2 regions of the Metabacillus flavus genome follow, and region 1 is predicted to be linked to the other one. Evidence: riboswitches for the same ligand, from Rfam matches in the RefSeq annotation. Region 1 holds a riboswitch; the other holds the start of a gene.
The links. Region 1 has a riboswitch for S-adenosylmethionine ahead of mmuP (S-methylmethionine permease). Riboswitches for the same ligand answer to the same signal wherever they lie in the genome.
Positions count from the first base shown of each region.

Region 2: another riboswitch for S-adenosylmethionine. It lies ahead of J9317_RS16945 (O-acetylhomoserine aminocarboxypropyltransferase/cysteine synthase family protein); the one in region 1 lies ahead of mmuP (S-methylmethionine permease).

Region 1 is NZ_JAGVRK010000001.1:3,918,638-3,929,691, reverse strand. It holds gene J9317_RS19965 (SDR family oxidoreductase) at 1-813, shown strand, start outside; gene J9317_RS19960 (aldo/keto reductase) at 825-1,856, shown strand; gene J9317_RS19955 (hypothetical protein) at 2,118-2,273, shown strand; gene J9317_RS19950 (aldo/keto reductase) at 2,378-3,361, shown strand; gene J9317_RS19945 (TetR/AcrR family transcriptional regulator) at 3,365-3,943, shown strand; gene J9317_RS19940 (iron-containing alcohol dehydrogenase) at 4,311-5,501, opposite strand; gene ahlS (AhlS family quorum-quenching N-acyl homoserine lactonase) at 5,514-6,362, opposite strand; SAM riboswitch class I at 6,488-6,591, shown strand; gene mmuP (S-methylmethionine permease) at 6,676-8,079, shown strand; gene mmuM (homocysteine S-methyltransferase) at 8,054-9,022, shown strand; gene J9317_RS19920 (hypothetical protein) at 9,062-9,253, shown strand; gene J9317_RS19915 (LysR family transcriptional regulator) at 9,471-10,361, opposite strand; gene J9317_RS19910 (YeiH family protein) at 10,474-11,054, shown strand, end outside.
Region 2 is NZ_JAGVRK010000001.1:3,283,914-3,294,967, forward strand. It holds gene J9317_RS16945 (O-acetylhomoserine aminocarboxypropyltransferase/cysteine synthase family protein) at 82-1,395, opposite strand; SAM riboswitch class I at 1,456-1,562, opposite strand; gene J9317_RS16950 (thioredoxin family protein) at 1,897-2,205, opposite strand; gene J9317_RS16955 (toprim domain-containing protein) at 2,226-2,567, opposite strand; gene J9317_RS16960 (hypothetical protein) at 2,566-2,703, shown strand; gene J9317_RS16965 (YusG family protein) at 2,700-2,948, opposite strand; gene gcvH (glycine cleavage system protein GcvH) at 3,007-3,390, opposite strand; gene J9317_RS16975 (arsenate reductase family protein) at 3,440-3,796, opposite strand; gene J9317_RS16980 (acyl-CoA dehydrogenase FadE) at 4,149-5,933, opposite strand; gene J9317_RS16985 (acetyl-CoA C-acetyltransferase) at 5,961-7,136, opposite strand; gene J9317_RS16990 (3-hydroxyacyl-CoA dehydrogenase/enoyl-CoA hydratase family protein) at 7,150-9,531, opposite strand; gene J9317_RS16995 (YuzL family protein) at 9,711-9,860, shown strand; gene J9317_RS17000 (proline dehydrogenase family protein) at 9,903-10,820, opposite strand; gene J9317_RS17005 (hypothetical protein) at 11,051-11,054, shown strand, end outside.

The DNA.
Region 1 (11,054 bases):
GCTCTTGAATTAGCTAATATGGGAGCAACGGTCGTGATCCTCTGCCGGAGCAAGGAGAGAGGTGAGGAGGCGGTAAAGGATATTATCGCTCAGTCCGGGAACGAAAAAGTGCATTTATTAGTAGCCGATCTTTCCTCTCAGCGTATGGTTCGCAAGGCTGCTGATGAATTCAAGCAAAAATTTGACAAGCTGGATGTTTTGATCAACAATGCGGCGGTTTTTCTGCCGGATAGATCTGAAACGGAAGATGGAATCGAAACGACATTCGCGGTTAACTACTTATCGCATTTCCTTCTGACCCATCTTTTGCTCGATTCATTGGAAGCAAGCGGTGAAGGGCGGATTATCAATGTCGCTTCCAAGCATAACGGAATCAAGATGAATTTTGACGATTTAATGGTCAAGAAAAACTATCGATTCTATAAAGCGGTAGGCCCTACGAAGCTTGGCTTAATCCTATTTACGAAAGAGCTTTCGAAAAAGCTGGAAGGAAGGCCTATTACAGTGAACAGCCTTCATCCCGGAATCATTAAAACCAATATTATGCATCAGCTGCCTTGGATTCTCCGGACCATTTTCGGACTTCTGTCTGCTAAAACAGAAAAAGGGTCGAGAACGCCGGTTTACCTTGCAGCTTCTCCGGAAGTAAAAGGAGTCAGCGGGCTGTTCTTTTCCAACTGCAAGCCTGAGAAAACAATCGGAGAAGCAAATGATAAGGAAGCAGCAAAGCAGCTTTGGGATGTCAGCATGAGCCTGATCAGACCGGGGATGCTGCCTAAAACAGATGAAGCAGCAGTTAAAAATTTATCATAAAGGAGACTATTATGAGATACAAATTACTTGGAAACAGCGGTTTAAGAGTGTCAGAGCTTGCTCTCGGAACGATGACATTCGGTGAGGATTGGGGATTCGGGGCATCGAAAGAAGAAAGCCGAAAGATTTTCAATCGTTTTACAGAAGCAGGCGGAAATTTTATTGATACGGCCTGCAATTATACAAACGGAGCAAGTGAAACGTTCATCGGAGAATTTATCCAGGGAAACCGGGAGCAATATGTTATCGCGACCAAATACTCACTCACAACCCGTCCGAACGATCCTAATGGCGGAGGAAACCATCGCAAGAATCTTGTTCAAACCGTCGAAGGAAGCTTAAAGAGACTAAACACGGATTATATTGATCTTTTATGGCTGCATGCATGGGATTTTACGACCCCTGTCGAAGAAGTCATGCGTGCTTTGGATGATTTGGTCCGGGCAGGCAAGGTTTTGTATATCGGTATTTCAGACACACCAGCATGGATAGTTTCCCAGGCAAATACGCTCGCGATGCTGCGCGGATGGACACCATTTATTGGTTTGCAGGTAGAATACAGCTTGCTTCAGCGCGAACCAGAACGAGACTTGCTGCCAATGGCGCGCGCTCTGGATATTGGGATAACCGCATGGGCACCGATTGCAGGCGGGGCATTAACAGGAAAATACCTGAGCGGTCTTGCAAATGAAGACCAGAAACGCTTAACACCCCAAAGTAAACGATTGAATGAAGTGAATAGTAAAATTGCGGCTGAAGTGGTCAAAATTGCAGAGGAGCTCGAAAAGAATCCTGCTCAGGTTGCAATAAATTGGGTACGACAGCAGCCAGGCGTCAACATCCCTCTTATTGGAGCCAGAAAAGAGTCCCAGATAATCGATAATCTCGGAGCCGCCGAATTCAGTCTGTCATCCGAACAGCTTCAGCGCTTAGATCAGGCAAGCCGGATTGAGCTTGGATTCCCTCATGAGTTTTTGTCATCTGATCCAGTCCGAAATGCGCTTTTTGGAACAACTTTTGGGAAAATTGATAATCATAGATAGTCAAACCTTTCTAAACAGCTCAAATTGAACGATATTTTCGACGAGCTCTAAACAAGTTCATACCTGTTCATTACCTGTCAGCAGAGCAGACCAAAATGGGACCATCCCGTCTTGGTTTGCTTTTTTTATGTCCATTCTTCTGTTTTTTGGTTTGCCCCCGTATTCATGTGTGACGCAGCAGAAAATCTGTTACCTCTTCATTTAATTCATATTGGAAACTCTCTCGGCTAAATCCGGACGGATCTTGTAAGGGAGGAAAGGATGGATGGGACATGGCTTCTGGAAACGGGCTTAGAAATGAAAAATGACCGTCATTTTCAACAACTCGATGATGAATCTTTTTTTGATCAGCGGCATTTAATGCCTTGTCCCCTTAAAACCAAACTGACGCCCGAGCGAGAAGAACAAGGGATTTGATTCTACTTCATATCCTCAAATGACAGATATTAAAATTTGTCACTTGTTTATTGATTTTCGTCATGGTATGATGAGCCTATCAAATACATTGGAGGTTTTTTAGAGTGGAAAACAGAAAAATTGGAAAATCTTCCGTCTCTGCTATCGGTTTAGGGTTAATGGGCATGTCTGATCTTTATGGTGCAGCGGACAGAAACGAGAGCATTGCGACGATTCATGAAGCATTAGAAAAAGGAATAACGCTTATGGATACAGGGGACTTCTACGGAACCGGCCACAATGAGCTTTTGCTCCGTGAAGCCTTAGAGGGGAAAAAGCGGGAGAATGCATTCATCGCAGTGAAAACGGGGGTACTGAGGTCACCAGATGGTGGTTGGATCGGAATGAATAACCGGCCGGAAGTAATCAAGAATAATCTGGCACACACCCTTCAAAAGCTTGGTACAAATTACATTGATCTATATCAGCCGGCACGCGTTGATCCAAGTGTACCGATTGAGGAAACAGTCGGGGCTATTGCAGATATGGTAAAAGCGGGCTATGTGAAGCACATCGGACTTTCTGAAGCGAACGCTGAAACGATTCGCCGCGCTCACAAGGTTCATCCCATCAGCTGGCTTCAAATTGAATACTCTTTATTCAGCCGAGGAATTGAAAAAGAAATCCTCCCGACTTTAAGGGAGCTTGGAATCAGCCTGTCTGCTTACGGTGTTTTATCCCGGGGATTGCTGAGCGGCAAGTGGTCCAAGGATCGTCAAGGCGCTCCAGATTTCCGTTCTTTTGCTCCGCGCTTTATGGGAGAAAATCTGGACAAGAACCTGGCTCTTGTAGAAAAACTGCGTGAAATTGCGGAAGAAAAACAAGCAAATGTGGCACAGCTTGCGATCGCATGGGTTCTTTCTAAAGGCGAGGATGTTATTCCGCTGATCGGTGCCCGTAAATGTTCCCAGCTTCAAGATGCATTTGGCGCCTTGAATCTTGAGCTCACTGAAGCGGATCTTGCCAGAATCGAAGAGGCGGTTCCTGCTGAAGCAGTGGCCGGAACACGCTATGCAGCGGAACAAATGAGTATGCTGGGAGTCGAATAAAGAATGGCAGAGCAATTAACAAAAGAAGAAATCTTAGATGCAGCGGAACAAGTGCTGCGCCGTTTTGGACCGGAGAAGACAAGCGTGGTAGATGTAGCCCGGGCCCTGAATATTAGCCACGGAACGATATACCGACATTATCCAAGCAAGGCCTCTCTAAGGGAAGCAGTAGCTGAAAGATGGCTGCACAGCATCATTTCGCCGCTTAAGGATGTTTTCCAGAAAGACTGTACGTCGTCAGAACGGCTGCACGAATGGGTAAAGACGTTAATTCACATTAAGCATTCCCTCGTTAAAGAGGACCCGGAGCTTTTCACCATGTATACAACCCTTGCTGAAGAATCGGTGGAAGTCATCGGCGCTCACATTCAAGAACTCGTTGGCCAGATAATCCCGATCATTCAGGAGGGAATCGCCAATCACGAATTTAAAACCGCTAATGCAGAAGAAACGGCGAAAGGCATTTTTATGGCAACCGCGCGTTTTCATCATCCTGCTCACGCAAAAGAGTGGGCTTCCCCAACCATAGAGGAAGAGTTCGATTTGGTCTGGAAGCTAATCCTATCAGGTATTTTAAAATAAAAAAAGCAGATCTTCCGTTTGAAGATCGGCTTTTTCAATCTATATCAAGATGCAAGGAATTTTGGGCTGACATAAAAGGTGATTTGAAGCCAGCCCTATTTTGGGTTTCTAGTAACGTTCGTTCGCAGATCATCAGCCGATTACTCCAGTCATAGAAACAATACGGTCTCTTCTCACAGTTGGAGACACAGGGAATCATATTTGGTGGGCGATTGGCTGGTGCGCGCTGATTTTTGCCGGCGCCTTCATATGGTCCGCTTGGGCGTTCAAGCGGAATGCCGGACGGGGATAACAATATTTACACAGCAAAAAAATCCTTGCGGAAACCTTCGCAAGGATTTTTTAAGCATTAATTGGTATTCTCCTCTTAAACCATCTGTTTAGCCTCCACAATCACTCCATCGAAAGCGGATTGATAAATTCTCCTTATGTCATCCACCATCAATGGCATCGGACTCCGGGCGAGAATTCTCTTCTGCTTCACCCCATCCCGTGTTAAATCCTCCAAAGCCGATTCAGGTACATCAAAACCGGCTAACGTGGAAGGAATGCCAACGTCTTTTACTAGCTGCTGAAATTCTTCAACGCACTTATACGAAGCTTCTTCCTCGGAAAGTCCTGTTGAATGTTTGCCGAGGGCAGTCAGAATATCCTCCATCCGCTTGACACAGCTTTTGCGGATATAGCCCATGACATAAGGGAGCAGAACGGCATTGGATTCCCCATGAGAGATATGGAATTGGCCCCCGAGCGGATAAGCCAAAGCATGGACCCCTGCTACACCGGCATTAAAAAAGGCGAGTCCGGCCATGAAGCTGCCACTGCTCATGTCGATTCGTGCCTGCTTGTCCTTTCCATCCTCAACGGCTTTACGAATGGACCGTCCGATTAATGTTATGGCGTGGAGGGCCAATGCATCAGTAGCAGGTGATGCATTGACGGAAACATAAGCCTCGACAGCGTGCGTGAGTGCATCGATGCCGGTTGCTGCGGTTACTTTTGAGGGAACAGATACAGTCAGCTCCGGATCAACGATGGCAGCATCCGCTAAAAGGAAATCATGGGTCACTACATCCTTTGTTGTTTCTAAGGACAGAACAGAGATATTGGTAACCTCTGAACCGGTTCCGGATGTGGTTGGGATAAGGATTTTAGGCAACCCCTTCTTTTCGATGGTTTTCGTTCCGGTTAAATTTAAGTAATCCGCTGCAGAACCATCGTGCACCGCCAGAACCGCTGCAAGTTTTGCTAAATCAAGGGCACTTCCTCCTCCAAGACCAATAATCAGTTCAAACCGGCCTTCACGTGCAAAGGCAACAAGCCTTTCTCCCGTTTCAAGCGGAGGCTCAGGAACAACGTCTGTGTAAGTAGTGACAGAGTAGCCCTGTTTCTCAAGGGGAGCGGTTATGCGTTCAGTTAAACCGATTTTTTCAAGCATAGGATCTGTTACAACAAGGATTTTTTCCGGTGAATGCTTTTCCACTTCCGGCAGCAGGTGTTCCAGTGATCCCCATCCTGTATAGCTCAGCGGGGCGAAAACTAACTTGGCGATGCTCATTAATCTGCCTCCTTATTCATAATAGCCTTCTGTTGATTTACGGAAGGATTTGAACTGATCGGCATCGTGGCCGAACCACACTTGAGAGTTTGTGAGATTGGCGATCCGGCGTATTTTTTCAACGGCATTTGCATAGCCGAGAGAATCATAGATGATGCCGGGAGGCTTGATGGGAGGGCCATAGCTTTCAGCTGTATAAATAGCGTCGGAGGCAAGAATGATTCCGCCGGTTTCCGGCATATTAATTTGCAGGCCGAGCATTCCCCAAGCATGTCCGCTCCCGAAATTGAGGATATTAATCCCCTCAGCGAGCTGCAAATTGTCCTCACTGCGCTTAATGGTTTTCCATTGAAGATTATTTTTGATCCAAGCATCAATATCTCCCCAGATGTAGGCGCCTTCCTTTTGATTGCGGGCATAGGTCTGAAGAGCGCCGTTCAGCTCATCCTCATGCACAATGATTGTGGCATTCGTGAAAAGCTCGAGGCATCCGGCATGATCAAGATGCAGGTGGGAGGCCACGACAAATTTGATATCTTCTGCTCTAACCTTCAGTTCTTCCAGCCGGTTATGAAGATAGCATTCTTCCGCCATATCAATCGGGAACATTTGCTGGGTGGCCTTGCCCCAACGGCCCTCTGCACCCATAGAATTGGGGTTGCAGGCGGTATCGAAAAGGATTTTGCCTTCTGGGTGGTCAATCAGAACGGTATATACGGGGAATTCAACAAATTCAGCAGGGGCATTGGGGTTTTCCATGGTCGCTGGATTGTGCATGGCAATCATCCAGTTTTTGTCCATCTTCATACGTCCGTTGTCCATTACATAAAGCTTCGGGTTAGCGTTCAGCTTGTTTGCCATTGATTCATCCTCCTTGTTTTCATGTAACCGTTTTCTATTTCCCGGTTTCATTTAAATGATAAACTTATCTATTGAAGAAATGTTGACAATCTTCTGATAGATTGATAATGTTAGAAAAAAATAATTTCTTATCCAGAGAGGTGGAGGGACTGGCCCTTTGAAGCCTCAGCAGCAGGTCTGTACAGACACTGTGCTAATTCCAGCGGGTGAATAGCCTGATAGATAAGCTTGTCCTTTTATTTGTCAGTCACGCACTCTTTGCGAAAAGGGTGCGTTTTTCATTTTTCTGGGTGTGAAACAAAGGAGAGTCAAGATGGGGAGAGAGACTGGATTTCAGCGGAAAATGCAATCAAGACATTTAATTATGATTTCGCTCGGAGGTGTGATTGGGACCGGATTATTTCTAAGTACAGGCTATACGATTCAGCAGGCAGGTCCATTAGGAACGCTTCTTTCCTACCTTGTTGGTGCGGTGGCTGTTTACCTTGTCATGCTTTGCCTGGGAGAGCTATCGGTACATATGCCTGAAACAGGGGCTTTTCACAGCTATGCTGCTAAATACATTGGGCCTGGAACGGGGTACACGGTGGCCTGGCTGTACTGGCTGACATGGACGGTCGCGCTCGGATCGGAGTTTACGGCGGCCGGATTGCTGATGCAGAGGTGGTTTCCTTCCGTTAATGTTTGGATCTGGAGTGCACTGTTTGCCGTTTTGATATTTGTATTAAATGCTGTGACCGTTAAATTTTTTGCAGAATCAGAGTTCTGGTTCTCTTCTGTGAAGGTGGCAGCCATCGTGATCTTCATCATCTTGGGCGGAGCTTCCATTATCGGGATTCTTCCTCTGGCTGATTCTGAACCTGCGCCTTTCCTGTCAAACTTCACAAATGAAGGCTTGTTCCCAAATGGAGCGTTTGCCGTTCTGATGACGATGCTGGCTGTGAATTTTGCCTATTCGGGGACAGAATTGATCGGAATCGCTGCCGGAGAAGCGGCGGACCCGGAAAAAACAATACCAAAGGCTATTCGGACAACGGTGTGGCGATTGATTATCTTTTTCGTTGGAACGATTGTCGTCCTGTCTGCCCTGCTGCCTTCCTCGGATGCCGGTGTGCTGAAAAGCCCGTTTGTGGCGGTTTTCGAGAGAATCGGGCTTACCTTTGCAGCGGATTTGATGAATTTTGTTATCCTGACCGCCATTTTATCTGCCGCCAGCTCTGGTTTGTATGCGGCGTCCAGAATGCTTTGGTCCCTCGCGGATAAGAAAACGATCTCTCCTGTTTTTGCAAAAGTAACGAAGCGCGGCGTGCCGTTAAATGCGCTTCTTCTCAGCATGGCGGGAGGCGGCTTGGCCCTGCTGTCGAGTGTCATTGCACCGGACACGATTTATATCGTCCTTGTTTCTATTTCAGGTCTAGCTGTAGTCGCGGTTTGGATGAGCATCAGCGCGTCTCAGTTTTTCTTTAGAAGGCAATATATCAGGCAGGGGAACTCGGTAAAGGACCTAGGATACCGGACACCGCTTTATCCATTCGTGCCGATAGCATCTTTCATCCTTTGTCTCGCGTCACTGATTGGAATCGCCTTTGATCCGACTCAGAGGATTGCCCTCTATTGCGGCATTCCCTTTATCCTGTTTTGCTACGGAAGCTATTATGTAACCCAGATTATGAAGAAGAGGGGCGAAGTTTATGCCGAAAAAACTGAATCCAATTGAAGAGATTTTAGCTGCCTATCCAATTATGATTCTCGATGGCGCTCTTGCTACAGAGCTCGAGCGGCATGGCTGTCATTTAGATGACCCCTTGTGGTCGGCAAGAGTGCTGCTCGAAAATCCTGAATTGATTTATCAGGTTCATACAGATTATTTCCGTGCCGGAGCTGACTGCGCAATTACGGCAAGCTACCAGGCATCGGTCGATGGATTTTTAAAGCGGGGAATGGAAGAAGCGGAGGCACTGAATCTTATCAAAAAAACGGTGCAGCTCGCTAAGAAGGCAAGAGATGATTTTTGGGAGGGAAATGAGCAGGCGAACCGTCCTAAACCGCTTGTTGCAGCTTCGATTGGCCCTTATGGAGCCTATCTTGCTGATGGATCAGAGTATAGAGGAAACTATGGTGTGACAGATGAAGTGCTGGCTGCTTTTCACCGCCCTAGAATTGCTGCCTTAATAGAAGCGGGTGCGGGTGTGCTTGCCATTGAAACCATTCCCTCCCTTCAGGAAGCAAGAGTTTTAGCCTTGCTCGTAAAAGAATTCCCGGAAGCTTATGCCTGGCTGTCTTTTTCTCTGAAAAATGATGCGCAAATCAGTGACGGGACACCGCTTGAGAAATGTGCAGAGCTATTGGAAGGAAACAGCCAGATTGCCGCAATCGGAATCAATTGTGCCCCGGCTTCTCTTGTCACGGAATCCGTTAAAAGACTAAGCGCTCGTACCGAAAAACCGGTAATTGTCTATCCGAACTCAGGAGAAGCATACGATGCCGCTACAAAAACGTGGCATGGCCACGAATCCGATCATGAACTGGATCATGAATCCGAAGACTGGTACCGCGCCGGGGCTCGGCTAATAGGCGGATGCTGCCGAACGGGTCCGCAGCATATTAAAAGACTTTCGGAAAAGTGGCGGGCAGCTGAAAAAGGATTGGAACGGGCATGATATACTTGGAGGATCCAATTCTCGAAGGAGCTATGTCCAGTGAAATACTTCAAAGGCCAAATGAAACAGCTGGTTAAAGACAACAAAGAACTGCAGCACCGCTTAAAAGAAATGATGGAAGAACATGACCTGGAGAAAAATTTCGCCCTCAAAGCACTTTATCATTCAGAAGTGGCTGAAGGCGGAAAGTATCAGTTAGCATACCAAGCACTTGATCTGCCTAAAGGGTAGGTCATTTTTTTTGTGATTTTTTACTTATCAACTGTTTTCTACAGAGAGAACTGCCGTTTTTGATTCAGTCTCGTTGCTGGTTCATTGATTTATTATCGCAAATCTCCATATATGATTGAAAACGCTGATATATTATCGATATTTCCAATATATGATCGAAAACCACTATTTTATTAGCGATTCCCCAAATTTCGACACTGATTTACTCGCCGATCGCCTATTTGCCCCACCGCTGCCTCAACGCCTCCGTAAAGGCCTCCACGTTCATCTTGCTTTCCATTGCAGGCGAGTACACCATTGAAAGCTTCCGTTTGAAGGTGTGATCCTTTAACGGAATAATGGAGAGCACCTTGTTCCGGATATCTCTCTCAATCACATAATAGGAGAGCAGAGACAATGCCTCCATTCCGCTTATGATCGTCTCTTTTATTCCCTGATTGCTGCTGATTGTCAGGAGCGATTGAACCTTTAATCCGTTGGACCGGATAACGTGCTCCAAGTATTCCCGAGTCCCTGAGCCAATTTCTCTTGTCACCCACGATTGGCTGTGAAGGTCTGCAATGACGGCTTCTCTTTTTTGAGCCAGCGTATGCTTGTTGGACGCTACAATAAACAGTTCATCCTCGAGGAAGGGCTCGACGGTCAGTTCTTTTTCATTGGTCTGCCCTTCGATGAGTCCGATGTCCACCTTGAAAAGGCGGACGGATTGAACAATCTCCTCCGTATTGCCGATGATGATCTCAAGATCCAGGTTCGGATATTTCGCTTGAAAATCAACAAGAAAGGCAGGAAGAATGTATTCTCCAATCGTGAAGCTCGCTCCGATTGTCAGCTTGCCTTTTATATCATGGTGATGCTCGAGAATATCCTGTTTCGTTTGGTCATACATGTTGATCATTTGTTTGGCACGGCTGTAAAGGATTTCGCCGGTTGGAGTGATTTTTAACGATTTTGGCGACCGGACAAAGAGTTTCGTTTGAAGCTCCTTTTCCAGATTTTTTATATGAAGGCTTACACTTGGCTGAGAAATGTGAAGCAGCTCGGCTGTTTTCGTGAAATTCTTTACTTCTGCAAGTGTGATGAAAGTTTTCAGTGCGTCATAGTACATCGTATCCCGCCCTATCTATTATAAAAACTAATAAATGTAATTATTTATATGTATTTTACTAATAATTAGGATTCCAGTAAAGTGGAAGTAACAACATAAGGAAGTGGCAATCATGGAAGAAGCAATCGAAAGACCAATAAAACAAAACATAAATTTGGGGTGGATAAAGGGAATCGGAGTGACGCTTCTTTTGGCAGCCGCAGCCAAGTATCTATCCGGCTTTCCACTGCTCTCGATTTTAGGACAGCTGGTAATTGCCTTAGTGCTTGGCATGGCTTGGAGAGCGGTGTTCGGTGTGAAGGAAGCCTTAATCCCGGGTGTATCTTTTTCAAGCAAAAAGCTGTTAAGGGCCGGCATTATTCTGCTTGGCATGAGGCTGAATATAGCCGATATTTACAGCGCCGGATGGAGTGTGCTTGCCATCTCCATCATTCATGTCGTCTTCGCTCTCTTTGTTGTCTACTGGCTGGCACGATGGCTCGGAGCAGAGAAAAAGCTGAGCCTGCTTACTGCTTGCGGAACAGGGATTTGCGGTGCTGCAGCAATAGCGGCCATTTCCCCGCAGCTGAAAGCAAGCGATGATGAGACCGCTATCAGTGCGGCCGTGATAGCGGTGCTCGGGACCCTTTTCACGTTAACTTACACCCTTATATACTCCCTATTAAATCTCAGCCCGGCTGAATATGGGATTTT
Region 2 (11,054 bases), 630 kb from region 1:
GTTTGAAATTTTAAAAATATTTCAGATCTGAAAGTGAGTTTATCATGCAAAAATAAAGTTGTCAACACATAATGTATGCAACTAATTGCTTATGACAGTTAACGATCGTTTTCCCGTAGCTGCGAAAATAGCTGACTCCAGATCTTCAATGAGATCGTCTGAATGTTCAATTCCTACAGACAATCTGATCAGATCCTCGGAAACCCCGGCCTCTGACAGCTCTTCCTTGCCAAGCTGCTGATGTGTCGTGCTTGCCGGATGAATAATCAAGCTTTTGGCATCCCCGACATTCGCTACATGAGACCATAATTTCGTATGATTGATCACGGCTTTCCCTTCCTCCAAGCCCCTATCTATTCCAAAGACAATAACAGCACCCGCTCCTTTAGGCAAATATCGATCAGCAAGGCTTTTTGATGGATGGCCTTCAAGCTCCGGATACAGAACCCACTTTATGGCAGGATGGTTTTGAAGGTAGGAAACGATTTTCCTCGTATTCGCAATATGTTCCTTCATCCTGACATGCAGCGTCTCTAAACCGAGCGTGAATTGAAAGGCATTGTACGGACTTAGTGCCGGACCTAAATCCCTCAGAAGCTGAACCCTTGCCTTTACGATATAAGCGAGTTCACCGAGGGCTTCGGCAAAAACGATATTGTGGTAGCTTGGATCAGGAGTAACGAAGGCTGGAAATTTGCCTGTAGACCAGTCAAACTTGCCGCCATCTACAATAATTCCTCCAAGCGTTGTTCCATTCCCAAGCAGCCATTTTGTTGCCGAATGAACCACAATGTCCGCTCCATGGTCAATGGGTCTGAAAAGGTATGGTGTAGCAAAGGTATTATCAATGATTAAAGGGATCCCCGCTTCATGAGCAATTTCAGATACCGATGCAACATCAAGAACCTGAAGACTGGGATTTCCGATTATTTCTCCGAAAATTGCCTTCGTTTTTTGAGTGATTGCCTTCTTAAAATTCTCAGGATCTGATGCATCGGCAAAAACTGTTTTGATTCCGTATCTCGGCAATGTGTTAGCAAATAAATTATAGGTTCCGCCGTAAAGATTGGAAGCTGCGACAATTTCATCTCCAGCTTCTGCAATATTTAGTATCGCGAGGGTAATGGCTGCCATTCCGCTCGAAACAGCAAGAGCACCTGCCCCGCCCTCAAGCTGCGCCACCCTCTCTTCTAGCACTGAAACGGTAGGATTATGTATCCTGGTATAGATGTACCCTGGCTCTTTTAAAGCAAAAAGATCGGCTGCATGATCCGTGTCCTTAAACAAATAGGCATTGGACTGATAAATAGGTACGGCTCTTGCTCCTGTAATCGGGTCCTCCTTAAGTCCTCCATGTACGGCCAGTGTTTCCTGTCTGAATCCATTCTCACTCATTTGATCTCCCCCTGATTTCAAAATAAAAACCCCTTCCGAAGAAGAGGTTTCTGTCCGCTCTTCTCATCTGCCAGAAGGTAACCTTCTGCTGGATTTAGCACCGTATCTTAATAGACCGGTTGCTGCGTTATTATCGGGCCAGTACCCTCCAACGCTCTTGATAAGATATTTGTTTGAATTTTCTTTATATTAACTCCTTTTTTATTAAATGGCAACTATTTACTATGAAAATTTGGCTATTGTCATAAAATTTGTTGTTTTAATAAATAGCCAGACGAGGTTGCTGGAGTCTTCAGGCAGCTGGCTTATCCTTAAACGGACCTTAAGCCACCCTCATACAACTGCGTCTTGTGGGTTTTACCAGTTCCGCTGCTCGCACATTCCCGGAAAAAATAAATAGAGTTTTAAAACTGATTTTATTTCCCGAGAAATATGAGGAATGAAGGAGAAACAAATAGAACTGACAAACAATATGTCATAACGAAAAATAAAAACGCCGCATTAAGCGCCGTCTTTTCGAAGAAGTGTATATAAAAATTCCACAGATTGAAATGCATATTGTTTCGTTTTTAGATGCCCATTTTCAAAAACCAGCAGGCATGGAACACTCTCGACTTCCCATTTTTCTGCATAACCCGGTAAATAATTAAGATTCGCCATATAAATGTCCGTTTCCGGCAATGCCTCATCCACTACTGTAAGCATACGCTTTGCAAGCTGGCAGGTTCCGCAAAAGGGCGTATAGAGATACAAAGTAAACCGTCCCTTATTCATCATCCCGGATATCTGCTTTTCATTTACTTCAATCATAATGAAACCAGAACTCCTTGCTATAAAAATTTCGCCTGGACATCAATATTCGCACCAAGCAATACAGAGGCGATATGATGTTCTGGAGCTGCAGCTACTTCCTTATACATTTTATCAATGTACAGATGCGAAGCTTCGGGGAACTCTCTGATGAACTGCTTTCGCAGCTTCTCTCCCGCTTCGTCTGTATCCACTAGCACATAGACATCATTTTCAAAGTACTCATCAATAAGTTCGTCCATTCTTGTAAGACTAATCGTACCATTCGTGCAAATAATCTTGACCGGCTCATTAATGACTTCCTGAATTTTAATCTTATCTGATCTGCCTTCAACAATAATGATTTTAGGAGCCTCTGACATGACCATCACATCACCTGTTCATTTTGTCTTTCTAAAGTTTATTCTCTTTTCAATCCAATGTTTCCTGCAGAACCAGCCTGGAACAAGTCTTGAAAAGCAGATAAGGCAGTGGACGGCTCCACTGCCTTATCATTAACACCAGCCGTTTTCGTCGTCACAATCAACATACTTTTCATCTGGTTTAACCGGCACGTCAGCCATCTGATAAAAACGGTCTTCATTGGCTTCAAATCCGTTTTTTAATTCAAATTTGCTGCCGCCTTCTACTCCATAAATCATTGTCCCGATTGGCTGGTTGTCCAAATAAAGATTCATTTGCCCATCAGCAAACTTGCCCGTTACTTTATCAGTAACATCGATGCGTTGTTTTTTTAGCGTCAAGTCAAGCCCTCCCTTTTCCTTAGGATGGCCCAACTTAATTTATGAAATGCTGGTTAAATTAGTCTTCGTTGGTCATTTCTGTGTATTGTTCTGCCGTCATCAAGTTTTCAATTTCACTTGAATCAGAAGGCTCGATTACGATCATCCATGCTTTTTCATATGGAGATTCGTTAACATATTCAGGATTATCATCCAAGTCTTCATTCACTTCTACTACCTTACCGCTGATTGGTGCATAAAGCTCAGAAACGGTTTTAACAGATTCAACAGAACCAAAGGGCTCGTCTGCTTTAATTTCCGTACCTGCTTCAGGAAGCTCAACGAAAACAATATCTCCAAGCTCTGATTGTGCAAAATGTGTAATCCCTACTCGTACTTTATCGCCTTCTACTTTTACCCACTCATGTTCTTCAGAATAACGAAGTTCGTTTGGTGTATTCATTTTATTCCCTCCAAAGTTCTATTGTTTATGGAAAAGACAAAGTCTCTTCTTATGTCCACATTTGCTCAAATTCATCTTCTTTAAAACCGACAGTGACCTTGCTTCCGTTCGCTGTAATCGGTCTTTTAATGAGCATTCCATCTGAAGATAAAACGGTTAGCATTTCGTCTTCAGACATGCTGCTCAATCGGTCTTTCAAACCCAACTCACGGTATTTCTGTCCGCTCGTATTAAAAAACTTCTTCAGCTCCAAGCCGCTCCTGGAGTAAAGATCTTTTAGTGTCTCTTTACTCGGCGGATTTTCCGCAATATGTATAGTATTTAGTTCGTGGCCATGCTCTTCCAGCCATTTCTTAGCTTTCCGGCATGTACCGCACTTAGGATACCAGTAAAAGTCCAACATAATCCTCCTTATTGTACCATGCAGCCTGCCAAATATGTTGAAATAAACGCTCATCACAAATTAGGCGGACTAAAAAGTTATAGCCCTATTTTACTCACCTTTAAGGTCTATTTGCAAGAAGGAGCATTTTTGACAGAGAAAGCTCTTTTAAACATGCCTGTTCATTTTTCTGTATGCATTTATCTTTCAAGAATGGTTCGAGAGCCTTTCCGGCGCTTTGCGTCTGCGGAGCTCCCTTTAGCTGGCATTTCCCGCAGCCGTCCAGTTCCTCCTGCTTCTGCATTCAGATTCATCAGAGCCTGAAAAAAAGCATGCAAGCCGGCCCGGCTGCATGCTCTTCTCACTTAATGAACAATTAGTTTACATAGCGGTTTGCATCAATAATCGCAGCCGCGATTTCACGTTTCTTCGCAATAACGTTAATCGGAGTATGACGAGTGAATTTGCGCAAGGCAGAGACCATCATGCGGAGTGAATCACCCGTTTCAATAGCCACCAGGGATTCTTTAGCATGTGCTTCGATTTCGTTAAATGCCTCTTGGCAATATACTTGAGTATAAAGAAGCTTTTGGCTGTTTTTTGTTTCTCCAGAAGAAGCGATTGCTTTCTCTGTACGGAGGATTGCAGACTCCATTGCATAAATATTGCTTACAATATCAGCAATATTCACAAGAATCTCCTGCTCTTTTTGCAGTTCCTGCCCGTACTTCTGTGCAGCCAAACCAGCAATCATAATACCAATTTTTTTCGCATTTTTAAGCAAATGCTTCTCTTGCTCAAGCGTGCCTTCGCCCACTTCTTCCGGCATGAGCATCATTAACTCTTCTTGAAGAGCCTTCGCTTTCTGAAGCAGAGGAAGCTCACCTTTCATGGCTTTGCGCAGGAATGTTCCAGGCACAAGGAGGCGGTTAATTTCGTTTGTTCCTTCAAAAATCCGGTTAATACGGGAATCACGGTACGCTCTTTCCACTTCATACTCTTGCATGAACCCGTATCCGCCGTGAATTTGCACACCTTCATCTGCTACATAATCAAGTGTTTCAGATCCTAGAACCTTTCCTAGTGAGCACTCAATGGCATATTCAGCAATCGAGGCAGCGACGGCACGGCCATCCTTTGTCTCTTCTTCAGAAAGCAAGCCCATTCTTTCCTCAAAAAGGCCTACTGTACGGTATACAGAGCTTTCCATAGCATATGTTTTGGAAGCCATGTTCGCAAGCTTCTCTTGAATGAGCGAGAATTTTGAAATGGGTGTCTTAAACTGCTGGCGCTGGTTCGCATACTGTACGGAAACGTCGATGACCCGTTTGGAACCTCCAATTGTACCAACAGCAAGCTTGTAGCGGCCAATATTTAGAATGTTAAAGGCGATTACGTGGCCCTTTCCAAGTTCTCCAAGAAGGTTTTCCTTAGGCACCATGGCATCTTCAAGAATCAGTGTACGTGTAGAAGAACCTTTGATCCCCATTTTCTTCTCTTCAGGTCCAGTTGAAACTCCCGGAAATTCTTTTTCAACGATAAACGCCGAGAAGTGTTCGCCGTCAACTTTTGCATACACAACAAACACATCAGCAAAAGCGGAATTCGTAATCCATTGTTTCTCACCGTTCAATACATAATGAGTACCTTCTGCATTTAGCCTTGCAGTTGTTCTTGCTCCAAGTGCATCTGAACCTGAACCAGGCTCTGTCAAAGCATATGCAGCAAGTCTCTCACCAACTGCTAAATCGGGAAGATACTGCTTTTTCTGTTCTTCATTACCGAAAAGAACGATTGGCAGAGATCCGATTCCTACGTGAGCTCCGAAAGAAAGCGAGAAGCTTCCTGCACGGGAGAATTTCTCAGTAATAAGGGCTGAGCTGATCTTATCCAGACCAAGTCCGCCGTATTCTTCAGGAACGTCTGCACCAAGAAGTCCAAGCTCTCCCGCTTGCTTTAAAAGCTTAACGGATTTGTCGAATTCATGTTTTTCGATGGCTTCAAGCTGCGGAAGAACATCATTTACGACAAAGTCTTCCGTCGTTTTAGCAATCATTTTATGTTCTTCTGTAAAATCCTCGGGTGTAAATACGCGGTCAAAGGATGCATCCTCAATTAAAAAGCTTCCGCCTTTTGTTACAGTTTCTAATGATTTAGCCATTTTAAACCCTCCGTTTTTTTTATTCTATTAAACTAGTTCAAATACTCCTGCAGCACCCATACCGCCGCCGATGCACATTGTTACGACCCCAAACTGCTCATTTCTGCGTTTCATTTCGTGAATAAGCGATAGCGTAAGCTTTGCTCCCGTACATCCAAGCGGATGACCAATTGCAATTGCTCCACCATTCACATTGACTTTTTCTTCATCTAGTCCAAGCTCGCGGATAACCTGAAGTGACTGGGAAGCAAAGGCTTCATTTAATTCAAATAATCCCACATCTCCAACAGTCAAACCGGCAAGCTTCAGTGCTTTCGGAATAGCTGCAACCGGACCGATTCCCATTACTTCCGGAGGTACACCCGCAACAGCAAAGGATCTGAATTTCACCATAGGCGCTAAACCAAGCGCCTCCGCCTTTTCACGATCCATGACCATAACAGCAGCAGCACCATCACTCGTTTGAGAGGAATTCCCCGCGGTTACGGAACCTTTTACATTAAATACAGGACGGAGTTTAGCAAGGACATCCTGTGTTGTACCAGCGCGTACTCCTTCATCTCTGGAAAATAAAATGGACTTTTCTTTCAGCTTGTTGTCAGCTCCGACAGAACGAAGCGTAACCTCGACCGGTACAATTTCATCATCAAATCTCCCTGCTTCTATAGCAGCTGCAGCTCTCTGATGGCTTCTTACTGCAAATGCATCCTGATCCTCACGGCTGACTCCGTATTTCTGGGCCACTTGTTCGGCTGTATGTCCCATTCCCATGTAATATTCAGGCGCTTCTTCTGCAAGCCTTGCATTTGGACGAAGTGTATGTCCCATCATTGGCACGAGGCTCATAGATTCCGCTCCGCCTGCTATAATCGTATCGGAATGTCCAAGCATAATTTTTTCTGCAGCATAGGCAATCGTCTGAAGACCGGAAGAACAGTAACGATTGATCGTAACCGCAGGAACAGTATGCGGCAAACCTGCCAATGCTCCAATATTTCTTGCCATATTCAATCCCTGTTCAGCTTCTGGCATTGCACAGCCGATGATCAGATCATCAATATTGCCTTCATAATTACCCGCACGCTTCAACGTTTCTTTTACAGCAAGTGCTCCCAAATCATCAGGGCGAACGGTTGCCAAAGTTCCTTTTTTCGCTCTTCCTATAGGTGTTCTTGCACCTGCAACAATGACCGCTTCTCTCATCTGGTACCCCTCCTTAGTTACGTAACGGTTTTCCTTTAACAAGCATGTGCTGCATTCGCTGCTGTGATTTACCCTCTGAGACGAGACTCAAGAATGCTTCTCTTTCAAGATCAAGCAAATATTGTTCATCGACTTTTGTGCCAAATGGAACTTTTCCGCCGGCAATTACAAAAGCGAGTTTCTTGGCGATTTTTAAATCATGCTCCGAGATGAAGCCGGACAGCTGCATCGTTTGAGCTGCAAGAAGCAGAGTAGCATAGCCTGTTTCCCCTACAACCGGAATCTTTTCTTTCACAGGAGGACGGTAGCCGTTCTCATGAAGCTGAAGCACGACCCGCTTCGCATCATACAGCAGGTGGTCAGCGTTAATGCTGATTCCATCCAGGGCATCCAGGAATTGAGAATCTCTTGCTTCAGCTGCAGAAGTGGAAACCTTCGCCATCGCGACTGATTCAAAAACCTTGTTTGCTACATTTTGAAGGTCGAAGTCCAAACCTTTAGGAATGCTGTTTAAATGTTTGATATAAAGCTCCTTATTGCCTCCGCCGCCAGGAATCAGTCCGACACCTGCTTCTACAAGTCCCATGTACGTTTCGCTGGATGCCTGGATTCTCGCAGCAGGCAGGCAGATTTCCGCTCCGCCGCCGAGCGTCATGCCAAATGGCGCAGCCACAACCGGCTTTGGACTGTATTTAATTTTTTGCATCGCTTGCTGGAAGTGGCGGATGACCATGTCAATTTCATAGAAGTTATCATCCTGAGCTTCCATCAAAATCATCGCCAGGTTGGCGCCGACACAGAAGTTTTTCCCCTGGTTTCCTATTACGAGCCCTTTAAAGTTAAGTGCTACATCATCAATGGCGTAATTAATCATCTGGATAATATCCATGCCGATTGCATTGCTTTGTGAATGGAACTCAAGAAGAGCTACTCCATCTCCAAGATCAATCAGGCTTGCGCCGCTGTTTTTCTTAATAACACCTTTTGTTTCTTTTAAAGACTTAAGATTGATGGCTTTCTCGCTTGTTTGCAGACGGCGGTACTCCCCATTGCTGTAAAAGAATCGAACTCCATTTTCTTCTATATAGAAGGATGTATGGCCTTTATCCAGCATTTGAGAAACCCAGACAGGAATGTCGTATCCCTCTTCTTTCAGTCTTTCAGCTGATTTTTCAAGGCCAATCGCATCCCAAAGCTCAAACGGTCCTTTGTCCCAGCCGAATCCCCATTTCATTGCCTGATCAATAGATACAATGTCATCGGCAATTTCACCAAGAAGTTTTGCAGAATAGAGAAGTGTTGGAGCTGTTATTCCCCAAAGCAGCTCTCCAGCGCGGTCATTTGCATAGATAAGCGCTTTCAATTTAGATGAGCCTTTTGCCTGTTTTGCCATTTCTATGGATGGAGCGCTTAATTTCTGTCTGCTTCGATATTCCATTGCGGACGGATCAAGTTCAAGAATTTCCTTGCCGTCTTTCTTGAAAAATCCCTGTCCTGCCTTCGCGCCAAGCCATCCGTTTTCAAGCATCTGTTTCATAAATGAAGGAACGTTAAAGACTTCTTTTTCCTGTTCTTCAACATTTTCATATACGTTGTTGGCCACGTGGACAAATGTATCCAAACCAACAACATCCAGTGTACGAAATGTTGCACTTTTCGGCCGTCCGATTAATGGGCCGGTAACTGAGTCGACTTCTCCTACGCTGTAGCCCTTCTCGAGCATCTCTCTTAAGGTTACAAGAAGACCATATGTTCCAATCCGATTTCCAATAAAGTTAGGAGTGTCCTTGGCAGTAACGACTCCCTTGCCAAGCACGTCTTCACCGAATGTTTTCATAAAGTGAAGAACCTTTTCATCTGTATCTTTCGTCGGAATAATCTCCAATAGTTTTAAATAGCGCGGCGGATTAAAAAAGTGAGTTCCTAGGAAATGCTTTCTGAATTCCTCTGAACACTCGGATACCATGGCTTCAACAGAGATACCGGATGTATTGGAACTTACAATGCTCCCCTTCTTCCGGTACTTTTCAACTTGCGCAAACACCTTTTTCTTTACATCCAGATTTTCTACTACGACCTCTATAATCCAATCAGCCCCGGATAAACGCTCCATATCATCTTCAAAATTCCCTGCTTCAATGAGAGCAAGATTCTTTTTGGATGTTAGCGGAGCCGGTTTTTGTTTTAGCAGTTTTTGAATGGAAGTTGATGATAACCGATTTCTTACGGCCGGATCTTCCAGGGTCAGCCCTTTTTTCTGCTCATCCCCTGTGAGCTCTTTAGGCACGATATCCAATAGCAAAACAGGGATCCCGATGTTTGCTAAATGTGCCGCAATTCCCGAACCCATAACGCCGGATCCTAGCACCGCAGCTTTATTAATTTGCTGGACCATAAGTTTTCCCCCTTGTTTGAATGAATGCTCATTCATTTTTTGCTCAAAAAAAATGTCTTCCCATTTCCTTCTCATTACTAATATAAAAGATTTTGAAAATTTCTTCAATACATTTGATGGAATTAATATGATTTTTCTTTTAATTGAGAGGAACGCTACAACAGTGGAGGTGAAGAAAGATGGCAAAATTGAAAAAAAATCCATCAAAAGCAGGCGTCAGTGCTGCGAGTGTTAAAGGAAACGCAGGTCCTGTCAACGAGCAGGATGGCGGAGGCAAACGTACAAGCACCAATCAGCAATACAAGAAGCATAATATGGACGAATCATAATAATTGGATCCTCCTGCTTATTGGCACGAGGATCCTCTTTGCTTATTTCTTCATGACTCCCTTAAGGACGAACGCTACATTCGCAGGCCGCTCAGCAAGTCTTCTCATGAAGTAGCCATACCAGTCGTTTCCATAAGGTACATATACACGCATTTTATATCCTTCATTTACAAGCTCCAGCTGCCTCTCCGGACGGATGCCGAAAAGCATCTGAAATTCGAATTGGTCAAGCGGAATATTATGCTCCTCTACAAGCTGCTTTGTATATTCAATAATGGCGTCATCATGAGTGGCAACAGCTGTATAGTTTCCATTCAGCAGATGCATCTTGATGATCTTTTTGAAATTTTCATCTACATCTTTTTTCTCAGGGAAGGCTACTTGAGGGGATTCTTTGTAAGCGCCCTTAACTAATCTTAAATTCGGACTGTATTTGTTCAAATCCTCGATGTCTTCTTCAGTCCGGTATAAGTATGCCTGAATAACAGTTCCGATATTGTCATACTCTTCTCTGAGTTTCTTGAAAATCTCTATGGTTTTGCCGCACCGGCTGTAATCCTCCATATCGATCGTAACGAAAACATCATTTTTCTTCGCTGCTTCAAGAATTCTGCGCATATTGTTCATCACCAGCGCATCAGAAATATCGAGACCCATGGAAGTCATTTTTAAAGAGAGCTGAGACTGGAGCCTTTCTCTGCCGATTGCTTCTATTGCCTTAATGGAATTGTCCGCCATCTCATTCGCTTCGGCCGCATTATCTACAAATTCCCCAAGATAGTCAATGGTGACATCAAGACCCTTATTGTTAAGCTGCCGAATGGCTTCTGAAGCCAGTTCAATTGTTTCGCCAGCAACAAATCGGGCAGCACCGAATTTAAGTCCATACCTTTTGGCGACTTTTGTAAGCCCTCTATTTTTGGACAAAAACAAGAAAAAATTGCGCATTACTGTTTCCATATTCATTCCTCCTGTAACCGCATACATTATATCTGAAAACTAAATTTCGGAATATCTCCTAACAATATCCTCTATATATAAAGAGCCTTCAATTATAAATATTTTATCATCTTTCTGACTATTTGAATATCATTTTTTATCCAAAGGTGTCGTTTCATGTCAAATGAATAGAAACATTCATACTGGAGGAAGGATAGGAATGATACGTTTTAATTTAAGGAGGAATTAACATGC